2 regions of the Kitasatospora sp. NPDC038210 genome follow, and region 1 is predicted to be linked to the other one. Evidence: riboswitches for the same ligand, from Rfam matches in the RefSeq annotation. Region 1 holds a riboswitch; the other holds the start of a gene.
The links. A riboswitch is a leader RNA that binds a small molecule or an ion and turns the genes downstream of it on or off. The one in region 1 is predicted to bind thiamine pyrophosphate.
Positions count from the first base shown of each region.

Region 2: another riboswitch for thiamine pyrophosphate. It lies ahead of ACZ7KX_RS10805 (purine-cytosine permease family protein); the one in region 1 lies ahead of thiO (glycine oxidase ThiO).

Region 1 is NZ_JBVJYK010000005.1:177,706-185,441, reverse strand. It holds gene metF (methylenetetrahydrofolate reductase [NAD(P)H]) at 1-811, opposite strand, end outside; gene ACZ7KX_RS12495 (polyprenyl synthetase family protein) at 1,031-2,146, shown strand; gene thiE (thiamine phosphate synthase) at 2,166-2,810, opposite strand; gene ACZ7KX_RS12485 (Rv2175c family DNA-binding protein) at 2,810-3,175, opposite strand; gene ACZ7KX_RS12480 (NAD(P)/FAD-dependent oxidoreductase) at 3,230-4,435, opposite strand; TPP riboswitch at 4,521-4,633, shown strand; gene thiO (glycine oxidase ThiO) at 4,637-5,809, shown strand; gene thiS (sulfur carrier protein ThiS) at 5,806-6,126, shown strand; gene ACZ7KX_RS12465 (thiazole synthase) at 6,128-6,925, shown strand; gene pknB (Stk1 family PASTA domain-containing Ser/Thr kinase) at 7,037-7,736, shown strand, end outside.
Region 2 is NZ_JBVJYK010000004.1:362,864-370,599, reverse strand. It holds gene ACZ7KX_RS10810 (S1C family serine protease) at 1-1,869, opposite strand, end outside; TPP riboswitch at 2,078-2,224, shown strand; gene ACZ7KX_RS10805 (purine-cytosine permease family protein) at 2,217-3,665, shown strand; gene ACZ7KX_RS10800 (glycerophosphodiester phosphodiesterase family protein) at 3,793-4,617, shown strand; gene ACZ7KX_RS10795 (ATP-binding protein) at 5,024-5,470, shown strand; gene ACZ7KX_RS10790 (DUF5926 family protein) at 5,601-6,584, shown strand; gene ACZ7KX_RS10785 (bifunctional DNA primase/polymerase) at 6,778-7,410, opposite strand.

The DNA.
Region 1 (7,736 bases):
CGGCCATCGCGGTGGCGTGCTCCATGCCGACGGCCCGCAGCGCCGCCGGGTCGTCGATGGCCGCCCGCAGGCGGGCCTCCAGGTCGGCCGGGAAGGCCGAGCCGCTGAGCTGCGGGAAGCGCTCCAGCTGCTTGGCGTTGGTGACCGGCATGATCTCCGGGATGATCGGCGTCTCGCAGCCCGCGGCGGTCACCCGGTCGCGCAGCCGCAGGTAGTCGTCCACCTCGAAGAACATCTGGGTGATCGCGTAGTCGGCCCCGGAGCGGATCTTCGCCACGAAGTGCCGGATGTCGTCGTCCCAGTTCGTCGAGCGCGGGTGCATGTTCGGCGAGGCCGCGACGCCGACGCAGAAGTCGCCGATGCCCTTGATCAGCTCCACCAGCTCGTAGGCGTAGGTGACGCCGTCGGGGTGACTGACCCACTCGCCCATCGGGTCGCCGGGCGGGTCGCCCCGGACCGCGAGGACGTTGCGCACGCCCTGGTCCGCGTACTGGCCGATGATGTTGCGCAGCTCCGCGATCGAGTGGTCGACGGCGGTCAGGTGCGCGACCGGCGTGAGCGTGGTCTCGGTGGCGATCCGGCCGACCATGTTGACCGTGCGCTCGCGCGAGGAGCCGCCCGCGCCGTACGTCATGCAGACGAAGTTCGGGTCGAGCGGTTCGAGTCGACGGATGGCGTCCCAGAGCTTCTGCTCGCCGACCTCGGTGCGCGGCGGCATGAACTCGAAGGAGAAGGAGCGCTTGCCGGCCGCCAGGAGCTCGCGGACGGTCAGTGCGCGATCCGCTCTCGTGGAAGCGATTCCGAGTGCCATGCTGGCAGGCTATCCGGCCTTCGAGGAGGCCGGACAACTCGGTTCCACGGATTGAGACAACTGATGGACGGCATTCCGGTTGGCCCCCGCCGTCCCTTCCGGGCCCGTCGCACCGCATCCGCCGACCCCGTCGCACCACCCCCGCGGGCCCGCTCGCACGCCCGTTCCCGGCCGCCCCGCTACGCTTGCTGCACCCCAGAGAACCAGCGGAGCCCCATCGTGACCTCGTCCAGCACCCGGCCGGCCAACCCCATTGACGTGGAGGACGTCCGCACACGCGTCAACGCCGCGCTCGCCGCGTTCATGGACGGCCAGTCCGCGCTGCTCGGCAAGATCTCGCCCCAGCTGGTCCCCGCCTCCGACGCGCTGCGCGACTTCCTGCTGGACGGCGGCAAGCGGCTGCGCCCGGCCTTCTGCTACTGGGGCTGGCGCGCCGCCGGCGGCCCGGCCACGCCACCCGGGGGCGACGGGATCGCCAACGCGGCCGCCGCCCTGGAACTGCTCCAGGCGAGTGCCCTGGTGCACGACGACCTGATGGACCGCAGCGACACCCGCCGCGGCCTGCCCTCGATCCACCGCCGCTTCGAGGCGCTGCACCGCGACAGCGGCTGGCGCGGCGACCGCGAGCAGTACGGCGCCTCGGCCGCGGTGCTGCTCGGCGACCTGCTGCTGATCTGGTGCGACGAGCTGTTCCTGCGCTCGGGCCTGGAGCCGGCCGCCGTCCTGGCCGCCAAGCCGGTGTTCGACCTGATGCGCACCGAGGTCATGCTCGGCCAGTACCTGGACGTGCTGGAGCCGGTGGCCGGCGACTCGACGGACGACGGCGCACTGGACCGCGCCCGGACGGTGCTGCACTACAAGTCCGCGAAGTACACCATCGAGCGCCCGCTGCAGGTCGGCGCGCTGCTGGCCGGGGCCGGACCGGAGCTGGTGGACGCCCTCGGGGCGTTCGGGCTGCCGCTGGGCGAGGCCTTCCAGCTGCGGGACGACCTGCTCGGCGTGTTCGGGGACCCCGCGGTCACCGGCAAGCCGGCCGGGGACGACCTGCGCGAGGGCAAGCGGACGCTGCTGGTCGCGCACGCGATGCGCGGCCTGCCCGCCGAGGACGCCCGGCACCTGGACGAGCGGCTCGGCGCGCCGGACCTGGCGCCCGAGGAGGTCGCCGGGCTGCGCGAGCTGGTCGCCCGCAGCGGCGCGCCCGAGCTGGTGGAGGGCCGGATCGAGGAGCTGATGCGGCAGTCGCTGGCCGCCCTGGCGGCGGCCCCGCTGGTGGACGAGCGGGCCCGCGGGGTCCTGCTGGCGCTGGCCGAGGCCGCCACCGTCCGCAAGTACTGAGGACGGCGGCGGCCGGGGATCAGCTGGACCGCACGCGGCGGGACAGCTCGGCGGCGGCCGCCCGCGGGTCCTCCGCGGCGGTGATGGCCCGGACCACGACGATCCGGCGGGCACCGGCGGCCAGCACCTCGTCCAGGTTGCCGAGGTCGATCCCGCCGATGGCGAACCACGGACGGTCGGTGGCCTGCTTCGCCGCGTACGAGACCAGGCCGAGGCCCGGTGCCGGGCGGCCCGGCTTGGTCGGGGTCGGCCAGACCGGGCCGGTGCAGAAGTAGTCCACCCCGGGCTCGGCGATCGCCGCGTCCACCTCGGACTCGGCGTGGCAGGACCGGCCGATCAGGACGTCCTCGCCGAGGATCGCCCGGGCGGCCGGCACCGGCAGGTCGTCCTGGCCGAGGTGCAGCACGTCCGGCCGGGCCGCGTGCGCGACGTCGGCGCGGTCGTTGACGGCCAGCAGCTTGCCGTGCCGGCGGCAGGCGTCCGCGAAGACCTCCAGGGCCGCCAGCTCCTGCTTGGCCTCCAGGCCCTTGTCGCGCAGCTGGACGACGTCCACGCCGCCCGCCAGCGCCGCGTCGAGGAACTCGGCGAGGTCGCCCTGCTCGCGGCGTGCGTCGGTGCACAGGTAGAGCCGGGCGTCGGCGAGCCTCGTCCGGAGGTCCGTCATCACAGGGCCATGGCCTGGGCGCGGCGCTTGACCTCGGTCGCCCGGTTCTCCCACAGCGCCTGCACCGGCGTGCCGGGCAGCGACTCGTCCTCGGTGAACATCCACTCGATGATCTCGTCGTCGCCGAACCCGCTGTCGCGCAGCACGGTCAGCAGGCCGATCAGGTGCTTGACCGGGCCGTCGTCGTCGATGAACGCGGCCGGGACCTGCAGCGACTTGTTGGGACCGCGGCGGACCGCGATCAGTTCACCCTTCTTGACCATGTTGCGGACCTCGGTGACCAGCACACCCCACCGCTCGGAGATGTCGGGCAGGTACAGCCACTCGGGGACCAGGGCTTCAGTCTTGGCATCGATCTCACTCACGGCACCAGCCTGCCACCTCGGCCCCCGGTCGCGCACACGCCCCCGGCGCCGCGGCTACGCCACGGCCGACTTCAGGGGCACCGCCGGGTCCGCCGCGCGGGCCGGGTCCAGCGCCGTGCCGCGCTCGATCAGCTTCCGCCCCTGGGTGAGGTCGCGCGGCCGGTCCACGGTCAGCAGCGCGCTCGGCACGCCGCCCCGCAGCCACAGCACCGCCCAGGAGTCGTCCAGCGGGCCGCCGCGCCACAGCACCTCGTCGCCCTCGGCGTGCCGGCCCGCGTACTGGACCATCCGCCCGAACTGCTCCGACCAGAAGTACGGCACCGGGTCGTACGGCGGTGCGTCCGCGCCGAGGACGGCGGCGGCCACCGCCTCGCCGGACTGCAGCGCGTGGTCCCAGTGCTGGACGGCCAGCCGGGCCCCGGCCCGGGCCGAGGGGTAGCTGACGCAGTCGCCGGCCGCGAAGACCCCGGGCAGGCCGGCACGCAGCCGCGCGTCCACCACGACGGCGCCGGAGCCGTCCAGCTCGACGCCGGAGCCGGTCAGCCACTCGGTCGCGGGCCGGGCCCCGATGCCGACCACCACCTCGTCGGCGGGCAGGTGCGAGCCGTCCGCCAGCAGCACCGCGCCGGGCTCGACGGCGGCCACGCCGACCCCGCAGCGCAGGTCGACGCCGGCCTCGGTGTACCAGGCGGCCATCGCCGAACCGATCACGGTCGGCAGCGCGCCGGGCAGCGGCGCCGGGCCCGCCTCGACCACGGTCACCTCGCAGCCCGCCGCACGGGCCGCGGTGGACACCTCGGCGCCGATCCAGCCCGCGCCGACCAGCACCAGCCGCAGACCGGGGCGCAGCAGCGCGCGCAGCGCCAGCGCGTCGTCCAGGGTGTGCAGCAGGTGCGCCCGCTCGGCACCGGGCAGGGCCCGCGGGACGGCGCCGGTGGCGATCACCAGCGAGCCGTACGGGAGGTCGCCGCCGTCCGTGTGCAGCACGCCGGGGGTGAGGCCGGTGGCCCGGACGCCGGTGCGGACCTCGATGCCGAGGTGCGCGTAGTCGATGTCCAGGGCGGTGCTGTCGCTCTTGCCGAGCAGCACGTCCTTGGAGAGCGGCGGCCGGTCGTACGGCACGTGCGGCTCCTCGCCGACCAGCGTGATCCGCCCCCGCCACCCGCCCTGCCGCAGCTTCAGGGCGCACTGCGCCCCGGCCAGCCCGGCTCCGACGACGACCACCCGATCCGTTCCGCTCAGCTCTGCCACGCCCGTCACTGTACTCAGCACCACGCGGCGGCCTGGGGGCCGTCCCACCCTTCGTACGGCCCTTCGGCCGCCCCCGGCCCCGGCGTTATGGTGGGGACACCATCACGGGAGCCCGGCGAACCGGGCTGAGAGGCGGGCTGGCACGGCCTGCGACCGTCCGAACCTGATCCGGGTCATACCGGCGAAGGGAGAAGAGCAGCTTTGACACGCATGCCATCGGACGTCCGCGCCGACGTCCTGGTGATCGGCGGGGGCATCATCGGCCTCGCCGTCGCCTGGCGGGCGGCGCAGCGCGGGCTGCGGACCGTCGTGGTCGACCCCTCCCCCGGCGGCGGGGCGGGCCTGGTCGCGGCCGGGATGCTCGCCCCGGTCACCGAGCTCCAGTACGGCGAGGAGCCGTTGCTGCGGCTCGGCATGGCCTCCAACGAGCGGTACGCGGCCTTCGCCGCCGAGCTCACCGAGGCGAGCGGCGGCCAGGACACCGGCTACCGACGCTGCGGCACGATCGCCGTGGCGCTGGACTCCGACGACCGCGAGGAGCTGCGCGAACTGCACGCCTTCCACCAGCGGCTCGGCCTGGACTCGACGTGGCTGACCGGCCGGGAGGCCCGCAGGCTGGAGCCGATGCTCGCCCCCGGTGTGCGCGGCGGCCTGCACGTCGCGGACGACCACCAGGTGGACGGCCGGCGGATGCTCGCCGCCCTGCTGTCGGCCGGGGAGCGGGCGGGCGTCGTCGTCCGGCCCGCCGCGGCGGTGGAGCTGCTGGTCGAGGGCGGCCGCGCGGTCGGTGCCCGGCTGAGCACCGACCAGACCGTGACCGCCGACCAGGTCGTCCTCGCCGCCGGCCCGCACAGCCACCGGCTGGCCGGTCTGCCCGAGGGCGTGCTGCCCGCGATCCGCCCGGTGAAGGGGCAGGTGCTGCGCCTGCGCGTCCCCGACGCCTTCCGGCCGTTCCTCTCCCGCAACGTCCGCGCCGTGGTGCGCGGCCGGCACATCTACCTGGTGCCGCGGGAGAACGGCGAGCTGGTGATCGGGGCGACCACCGAGGAGCAGGGCTACGACACCACCGTCACCGCCGGAGGGGTGTACGAACTCCTGCGCGACGCGCACGAGTTGGTCCCCGGGATCACCGAACTCCCGCTGGCGGAGACCTCGGCCGGGCTGCGTCCCGGCTCGCCCGACAACGCACCGCTGCTCGGCCCGACCGCACTTCCCGGGCTGGTCGCCGCCACCGGCCACTACCGCAACGGCGTGCTGCTCACCCCGGTGACCGCCGACCTGCTCTCCGAGTACCTGGCCACTGGCGAACTCCCGGAGCCGGCAAAGCCGTTCACCCCCACCCGGTTCTCCCCCGACCGCTCCACCACGAAGGCCCAGGCATGACCGAGACCGCACCGACCGGATCCGCACCGGCCGAGACCGCACCCGCCGCAACCGCGACCGCACCCACCGAGCCCGCGCCGCACGGATCCGCACCCGCCGGGACGGCTCCGACCGGGATCGTCCTGACCGTCAACGGCACGCCCCGCGAGCTGCCCGCCACGACCACCCTCGCCGAGCTGGTGGCCACCGTGAGCCGGGCCAACACCGGCGTCGCCGCCGCCCTGAACGAGGCCGTGGTGCCCCGCAGTTCGTGGTCCGAGACGCCGCTGAGCGCGGGCGACCGGATCGAGATCCTCACCGCCGTGCAGGGAGGCTGAGATGGCCGACGACCTGCTCACCATCGCCGGGACGACCTTCTCCTCCCGGCTGATCATGGGCACCGGCGGCGCGCCGAGCCTGGAGGTCCTGGAGCGCGCCCTGCTCGCCTCCGGCACCGAGCTGACCACCGTCGCGATGCGCCGGGTCGACGCCTCCACCCAGGGCTCCGTCCTGGACGTGCTGACCCGCAACGGCATCCGCGTGCTGCCCAACACGGCCGGCTGCTTCACCGCCGGCGAGGCCGTGCTGACGGCCCGGCTGGCCCGCGAGGCGCTCGGCACCGACTGGGTGAAGCTGGAGGTGATCGCCGACGAGCGGACCCTCCTGCCGGACCCGATCGAGCTGCTGGACGCCGCCGAGACCCTCGTCGACGACGGCTTCACGGTGCTGCCGTACACCAACGACGACCCGGTGCTGGCCCGCAAGTTGGAGGACGTGGGCTGCGCCGCCATCATGCCGCTGGGCTCACCGATCGGCTCCGGCCTCGGCATCCGCAACCCGCACAACTTCCAGCTGATCGTGGAGAGCGCGGGTGTCCCGGTGATCCTGGACGCGGGCGCCGGCACCGCCTCCGACGTCGCGCTGGCCATGGAACTGGGCTGCGCCGCGGTGATGCTGGCCTCCGCGGTGACCCGGGCTCAGGAGCCGGTGCTGATGGCCGAGGCGATGCGGCACGCCGCCGAGGCGGGCCGGCTCGCCCACCGGGCCGGCCGCATCCCCCGCCGTTTCCACGCCGAGGCCTCCTCCGCGATGGCCGGCCGCGCCGACCTGGACACCCGGGAACGGCCGGCGTTCTGACCGGCCGGCGCCCCGGGCGGGCGGCGTGTCACAAGCCGGGCACAGCCGGGCCCTGAGGCGGTGTCCCCAGGGTCCGGCCGCCCGGCCCGGCACTAGACTCGCCGGGTGGACATGGCACTGCACGACCCCCTGATCGGCACCCTGCTCGACAACCGGTACCGGGTCGAGCAGCGCATCGCCACCGGCGGGATGTCCACCGTCTACAAGGGCACCGACACCAGGCTGGACCGGGTGGTCGCCCTCAAGGTGATGCACCCGGCGCTCGCCGGCGACGAGGGCTTCACCGCCCGTTTCATCCGCGAGGCCAAGGCGGTCGCCAAGCTCACCCACCCCAATGTGGTCAACGTCTTCGACCAGGGCGCGGACGGCGGAAACGTTTTCCTCGCCATGGAGTACGTCCCCGGCCGCACCCTGCGCGATCTGCTGCGCGACCGCGGCGCGCTCTCCGTCCGGGCCGCCCTGGACGTCCTGGAGCCGGTGCTCGCCGCCCTGGGCGCCGCCCACCGGGCCGGACTGGTCCACCGCGACGTCAAGCCGGAGAACGTGCTGATCACCGAGGGCGGCCTGGTCAAGGTCGCCGACTTCGGCCTGGTCCGGGTGCTCGGCACCGCCGACGGCGCGCCCACCTCGGCCGACACCGCGACCGGCGGCACGGTCCTGGGCACCGTCTCCTACCTGGCCCCCGAGCAGATCCTCCCGGACGCCCCCACCGACCAGCGGGTCGACGTCTACGCGGCCGGCATCCTGCTGTACGAGATGCTGACCGGCCGCCGCCCGCACACCGGCGACAACCCCGTCCAGGTCATGTACA
Region 2 (7,736 bases), on a different contig from region 1:
GCGCTGGCCGAGGGTCACCTTGGTGGTGAGCGTCTGGCCGTTGCGGGTGTACTCGACGTCGACGGTCTCGCCGGGCTTGTGCGTCCAGATCCGGCTGACCAGGGCGGGGCCGTTCTCGATCGGCACGCCGCCGAGCTTGGTGATGACGTCGCCCGGCTTGAGGCCGGCCTTGTCGGCCGCGCCGCCGGGGGTGACGGCCGGCTGACCCTGGATGTCCTTGGTCTGGATCTGCGCGCCGTCGCCCTTGTAGTCGTCGTTGCGCAGCACGTCGAGCTTGGCGTAGACGGGCTTGCCGGTCTTGATCAGGGTGTCCGCGACCCACTTGGCCTGGTTGATCGGGATGGCGAAGCCCAGGCCGATGCTGCCGGCCCGGCCGTTGGCCGAGGCGTTGGACTGGATCGCCGAGTTGATGCCGACCACCGCGCCGCCGGAGTCGAGCAGCGGGCCGCCGGAGTTGCCGGGGTTGATCGAGGCGTCGGTCTGCAGGGCGTTCATGTACGAGGCCTGCGAGCCGGTCTCGTCGCCGGAGGCGACCGGGCGGTCCTTGGCGCTGATGATGCCGCTGGTGACGGTGGACTCCAGGCCGTACGGCGCGCCGATCGCGACGGTGGCGTCGCCGACGTTGACCTTGTCGGAGTCGGCCAGCGGCAGCGGGGCCAGCTTGCTCTTCGGCGGGTTGTCGATCTTGACGACGGCGACGTCGTAACCCTCGGCGTGGCCCAGCACCGAGGCGTTGTACGAGGTGCCGTCGGCGAACTTGACGGTCAGTTTGCCACCGTTGAGGGTCGGCGCGACCACGTGGTTGTTGGTGAGGATGTGGCCCTCGGTGTCGAAGACGAAGCCGGTGCCGGTGCCCGACTCGCCGTTGCCCTGCGCCTTGATGGTGACGACGCTCGGCAGCGCCTTCTGCGCGATGGCGGCGATCGAGCCGGGGGCGGGCTCGTTCTTCTGGGTGTCGCTGGCCTGGACGGTGGTGCTGCGGTGGTCGTCCGCGGAGCTGCTGCTGCCGTTGCGGTCGGCCACGGTGACGCCGACGGCGCCGCCGGCCACGCCGGCGACCAGCGCGACGGCCGCGATCACGGCGACCAGACCGCCGCGCTTCTTGCGCGGGCCGCCGCCGGTCGGGCCACCGGGGTAGTCGGCCGGGTAACCCGGCGGGCCGGACGGGCCGCCGGGGTAGCCCGCGCCGCCGGAGGTGGCGTCGTGGGTCGGGCCCCAGCCGCCGAGCGGCTGGCCGGCGCCGAACGGGTGGTGGCCGTGTGCGGCGGGCGCACCGGGCGCGGCCGGGGTGCCGGGGGCGGACGCGGCGGCGTACGGGTCGTGCGCGCCGGCGGCGGGGACGCCGTGGGTCGGCGTGGCGTACGGGTTCGCGGCCGGCGGCAGCACCGGGGCCGCGGGAGCGGCCGGCGCGGGCGGCAGGACCGGCGGCGGCGCGTCGATGTACCCGGTGGCCGGGTCGACGGCGGGCTCCTCGGCAGCCGGCGCGACGGGTGCGGCGGGCGCCTCGGCCGGGGCCTGCGGCGCGGGGACCTTGGTGAAGGCCACGGTGGGCTTGTGCCCGCCCTCCGGAGCGGCGGCCTCGGGGGCCGGCTCCGACCCCGTCGGCTCGGCCGCGGACTCGGGCACCCGGCTGAACGCCATGGTCGGCTTGTGGCCGCCCTCCGCCGGAGCGGCACCGGCGTGGGCCGCGTCCGCCGGGGCGGCGTCGACGGCGTCGCCCGCGGCCTCGGGCTCGGTGACCCGCCGGAAGGCCATGGTCGGCTTGTGCCCGCCCTGAGCGGGGCCGTCGGGAGCCGACTCAGCCGCCCCCTGGCCGGCGGGCTGCTCCCCCTGCGGCCCGGTGGGCCCAACCTCGCGCTCGGTGCTCACGGACGACCTCCATAGCTGGCAGAACCAAGGACCATAGTTTTTCGCATTGTCGATTCGATTGCCGTAAGGACCCCTCTGAAGAACTCATAAGAATCCTTAGCCGGTGCCGACGGCCGGGGGCTCCCCTCCCCGCCTGGCGTCCCGCGATGCGGACCGCGCACGCCGTGGCCTTGGGCGTTCGCCCCCCTGCCGGTTAGCCTGTCGCTCCAAACTGACACGCGGGAGCTTGGACCGACCAGGCTGAGAGTGCGCATGTCGACCGTACGCCACGCGAGCGAGGCGCACGGTCGAGGGGGCGCAGACCGCCGGAACCTGTCCGGGTAATGCCGGCGTAGGGAGTATCGGCCATGCCGTCTGCTTCGCCATCCTCTTCTTCGGGTGCCTCCGGCTCCGGAGATTTCCCCGCCCCCGCGGATTCCTCCGGCCCCGCGGCCGGCACGGGCGCCGCGACCGCCGTCCTGGACCGCCCCGAGCGCCTCGAACGCGTCGAGGCGCCGCTGGTCCTGGACACCGAACCGCCGCGCACGCTGCGGTTCCGCGACCACTTCGCGCTCTGGATGAACCTGGGCGTCAGCCTGATCGGCTTCTCCACCGCCGCCACCGTGCTCGGCGCCCCCGGCAGCGAGCTGTCGCTGGCCGCCGCGGTGACCGCGATCGTGGTCGGCACGGCCGTCGGCACCGCGATGCTCGGCGTGGCCGCGCTGATCGGCGCCCGGACCGGCGCCCCCGCGATGGCGAACCTGCGCGGGCTGTTCGGCACCCGGCTGTCGTACCTGCCGACGGTGCTGAACATCGTCCAGTGCATCGGCTGGGGCGTCTTCGAACTGCTCACCATCTCGGCGGGCGCCCAGACCGTCGCCCACACCACGGGCTACCGCTGGCTGTTCGTGCTGCTCGCGGGAGCGTTGACCACCGCGCTGACGATCTGGCCGCTGGGCTCGATCGCGGTGCTGCGCCGCTTCGTGGCCGGCGCGGTGGCCGTGGCGATGGTGTACTTCACCGTCCAGCTGGGGCGTCAGGGCGTGCCGGACCCGGGCGCCGGCAACTGGCACGGCTTCCTCGGCGCGACCGACGCGATGATCGCGGTGTCGGTCTCCTTCGTCCCGCTGGCCGCCGACTACACCCGGCACTCGCGCACCGCGCGCTCGGCGTTCTGGGGCAGCTTCTCCGGCTACACGATCGCCCAGGTCTGGTGCTACGTGCTCGGCCTGATGGCGCTGCTGCAGTCCGGCGGCGACCCGGAGAAGATCTTCGACTCCTTCCTGGGCGTCTGGGCCGGCTGGCTGTTCCTGCTGGTGCTGGTGCTGCGCGAGACCGACCAGTCCTTCGCCAACGTGTACTCGACCGCGATGTCGGTGCAGAACCTGCTGCCGAAGGTGGACCGCCGGGTGCTGAGCGGCGGGATCGGCGTGCTGACCACCGTGCTGGCGCTGCAGATCGACAAGTTCACCGACAGCTACTACAACTTCCTGGGCCTGATCGGCTCGGTGTTCGTGCCGCTGCTGGCGGTGCTGGCGGTGGACTTCTTCCTCGGCGCCGGGCGCCGCGGCTGGAACCTCGCCGAGGACGCGCCGGCCCGCTGGACGATGCTGCTGCCGTGGGTGCTGGGCTTCGCGGTCTACCAGTTCATCGCGCCGACCAAGGTGGCGGGCTGGTGGACGGACTTCTGGACCTCGGCCCAGGACGCCCTGCACTTCACCCCGCAGGAGTGGACCTCCGCCTCGCTGTTCGCCTTCCTGGTGCCCGCCCTGGCCACCTGGGCGCTCACCCCGCTCTCCCGCCGCACGGCGCGCTGACGCCCCGCGCTCGGGGGCCCGGCGTCCCCCGCGTGGACGCCCGGCGACCCCCGGCAACCGGCAGACGGCCCCACGGGTTGGGGCCGTCTTCGCCTCCCCGTCACCTCCGCCGCCTATCGTTGGCCCTGTGACCAGCCCAGACCTGTCCTCGGCGGCGGCGCGCACCGCGGTGCCCGCCCAGGTGATCGCGCACCGCGGTTCCTCCCACGCCCTGCCCGAACACACCCTCGCCGCCTTCCGGCGCGCGCTCGACGAGGGCGCCGACGCGCTGGAGTGCGACGTCCGGGTGACGGCCGACGGCCACCTGGTCTGCGTGCACGACCGGCGGATCGGCCGGGTGTCCAACGGCCGGGGCACCGTCTCGGCGATGACGCTCGCCGAGCTGGAGGCGTACGACTTCGGCGCCTGGAAGACCGGCCGCCCCAGCACCGACCCCGAGCTGCGCGGCGTGCTCCGGCTGGAGCGCCTGCTGGAGCTGGTGGTGGACTGCGGCCGCCCGGTGGACCTCGCGATCGAGACCAAGCACCCGGTGCGCTTCCGCGGCCTGGTGGAGGCCGAGCTGCTGCGGATGCTGGAGCGGTTCAAGATCGGCGCGGCCCGGGAGAACGACCGCCCGTCCGCCCGGATCATGAGCTTCTCCTCGGTCGCGCTGAACCGGGTGGCCGCCGCCGCGCCGGAGTTCCGGCGGGTGTTCCTGTTCGAGCGGGCGCTGCCGCTGGTCGGCCGGCTGCGCGAGGGCGCGGCGCTGCCGGGCGGGGCGCGGATCGCCGGGCCCGGCATCGAGCTGGTGCGGGCCCGCCCGCAGCTGGTGACCCGGCTGCGGGAGCTGGGGCACGAGGTGCACGTGTGGACGGTGGACGAACCGGCCGACGTCGAGCTCTGCCTGGAACTCGGTGTGTCCGCGATCATCACCAACCGGCCCGCCGAGGTGCTGGCGCAGCTCGGCAGGTGATCCGCCGACGCACCGACGGCCGTGCCGGTGCGGACTGATCGGTCTGGTCGGCAGTCAAACCTTCCGCGCACGATATTGCCGGAATTCCTTGCCCCGGGCGACAGAGGGTGAGCACGGAATGACCTCCGGTCGACCGTCCGTCGCCGTGCTCGAAATGGGCTCGCGGGATCGTCCGGTGCTCGTTTCCGACGCATTACCAAGGGGCATCTCTCCCTCGGCATACGCTGAAGGAGGTCCGGGGGTGGCGTTGATGGTGGCGCGTGAAGTGCCGACTTCATCGACCATGGCAGTGCCGCACGGCCCAGCGAGTGTCGGGGTCGCACGGCGCCGACTGCGTCGAGATCTGGGTGACCGGCAGATACCCGAACCGGTCATCGATGATGCCGTACTGATCCTTTCCGAACTGTTGAGCAATGCGTGCCGGTACGCCCGTCCGCTCGGCCCGCTGCCGGCGCTCGGCCGCGGCGCCCGGGCCGAGGTGCTCGGGCAGGTGCTGGTCGGCGTGCCGTCCGTCCCGTCCGGCCCCTCCGTCCCGTCCGGGGCGCACGCCGCGGACGGCGGCCGGGAGCACGGCGAGGGCACGGACGAGCCGGACGGCGGTGTGCTGGTCCGCTGGCAGATGCACGCCGACGGCGTGCTCACCCTGGAGGTCACCGACGGCGGCGCGGCCACCCGGCCGCTGCCCGCCAGTCCCTCGCTGACCTCGCGCGGCGGCCGCGGCCTGGGCATCGTCGACCAACTGGCCAGCGACTGGGGCGTGCGCGACGCGCCCGGCGAGGTGACGGTCTGGGCGGCGCTGCCCGCCCGCAGCCGGCACGCCCGGCGCACCGGGGGCGACGCCCGCAGCGCGTAGGGCCCGTCCTCGCGCCCCCGGTGCCGGCGCGCCCCGGCGCGTTCGCGCGCGCCGGGGGTAGCGCAGGTGCCGGAGGAACGTCAGTAGGCTTCCCGGGACACAGGACCACCGTTCCCGGGAGAGCCGCACCATGGGCAAGAAGGCCGCCAAGAAGGCGCCGCAGCGTCAGTCCACCACCGCCGTCACGGGCGAGATCCCCGTGGTCGGGGCCCGAGAGGACTGCCCCTGCGGCTCGGGCCGCCGCTACAAGGCCTGCCACGGCCGGGAGGCTTCGCACGCGGTGCAGGAGCTGGTGCACCGCCCGTTCGAGGGCCTGTCGGGCGAGGCCGACTGGGTGGCGCTGCGCGAGCTGGTGCCCGCCGCCACGGTGCCGCTGACGCTGGCCGCCGGGGTGGCCGAGGGCGCCAACGGCGAGGTCCCGTCGGTGACCCTGGCCACCGTGCTGCCGCTGGCCTGGCCGGCCCTGCGCCGCCAGGACGGCTCGATCCTGCTCGGTCTGCAGACCCAGTCCTCCTCCGGCGACCTCAGCCGCGACCTCGGCGACGCCCTGGAGCTGGCCCTGGCCACCGAGCCGGGCACCCCGGTGCCGGCCCGCCGGACCGTGCCGGGCGGGCGCCGCCTGCAGGACATGCTGGACGCCACCGCCGCCTTCGCGCCCGCCGTGCACACCGGCTTCGAGTTCTGGCTGGAGGACGCCGAGACCGCCACCGGCGAGGTCGCCGCCTCCCTGGAGCGCGCCAACGCCTCGGCCATCCCGACCGAGAAGCTGGCCGGTGTCGACGCCGCCTACTGGTGCGGCACCCCGGACAAGAACCACCTGCGCTGGGTGATGACCGTCCCGGAGGAGCAGCTGCTGGACGCGCTGGCCCGGCTGAACGCCGCCGGTGAGGCCTCGCTCGGCCCGGACACCCGTCTGGTCGGCTCGTTCCGCGCGCACGGCCTGACCGTCCCGGTGTGGGACCTGCCGCTCGCGATGACCGCCGCCGACTGCGAGAAGCCGGCCGCCGAGTTCGGCGAGCGGCTCGCTGCCGTCCTCGCCGACGCGACCCCGCTGACCGCCGAGGAGCGTCGCGCCCGCGCCAACCTGGTGAACCGTCAGGTCACCCTGAACTAAAGCGCGCAGGATCCGCGTGATACGCGTCACATTGTCGCGGTGAACGCGCAATTTCCGGGCGTGGAGGGCGTCTTGGAAATTGGCGCGGGCGCGGATCCTTGTTACTGTCTAAAGAGTCCGGCCGCTGGTGCATCCCCCGTCGCCAGCGGCCGGATCTTTTGTTTTTCCGGCGGACCGCGTGGATCACCGCGGATCAGTACGCCGAGCGGCCGCTGTCCAACCGGACCGTCGCATCGACCAACTCGCCCAGCAGCGGCCCGACCTGCGGCAGCCAGACCCCGCCCGCCCCCGGTCGCGGCGCCAGCACCCAGCGCACCCGGCCGGCCGAGCCGCCGGGCGGCAGCGGCAGGAAGCCGCCCGGCCCGTGATAGCGCAACGATCCCGGCACCCAAGGGAGTTGGGCGAGCATCTCGCCGAGCGCATCCAACGAGTACGGGGCCACCAGCAGCGCGTAGCGGCCCGGCATCGCCAGCACCGGGCCGAGCGGCATCCGCAACGCGCCCAGGTAGGCCAGCGCCCGCGCCCCGGCCTCCGCGGGCAGGCTGACCGCCGAGACCGTGGAGCCGGTGGCGGCCAGCACCGTCGCGTCCGGGCTCTGCCGCTCCCACCACCAGCGCACCATCCGGGCGTCCGTGGTGGCGGCCAGCAGCGAGGGGTCGTGCGGGTGCACGCCGGGGACGGTGCAGTCCCGGTCGCCGCAGGAGCAGCGCCCACCGCTCAGCACGGTGCCCGGCACCACGGGCCAGCGGTGGTCGACGGCGGCCGCCAGGGCCGCGGCCAGTCGGGCGGCACGCTCCTCCGACCGGTCCTTCGGGTTCTCACGCATGGCGCTCGTTCCTTTCCCTGACCGCTCGGCTCGCTCCGCTCCGTCGGCATCCGTCGGGATCCTCCGCGCGGGCCCGCCGCGGCACGGCCCCGGGCGGTGCGGAGCGGGCGGCAATGCGGACGGGGCGGCTACGACGTGGAGCACGGTGTGGAGCACGACATGAGAAGGGCCGTGCACTGGAAACAGCCCTTGGAACGAGAATCCCGCATGCGACCGGATGGACGCCGCCCGGGCGCGTTTGGTTCCACCGTACGAGTGAGAGACTTCCGGCCGACCCGGCTCCCGGGCGGCACGGGCATACGATCCGGACGGCCGCCCGGTCCGTC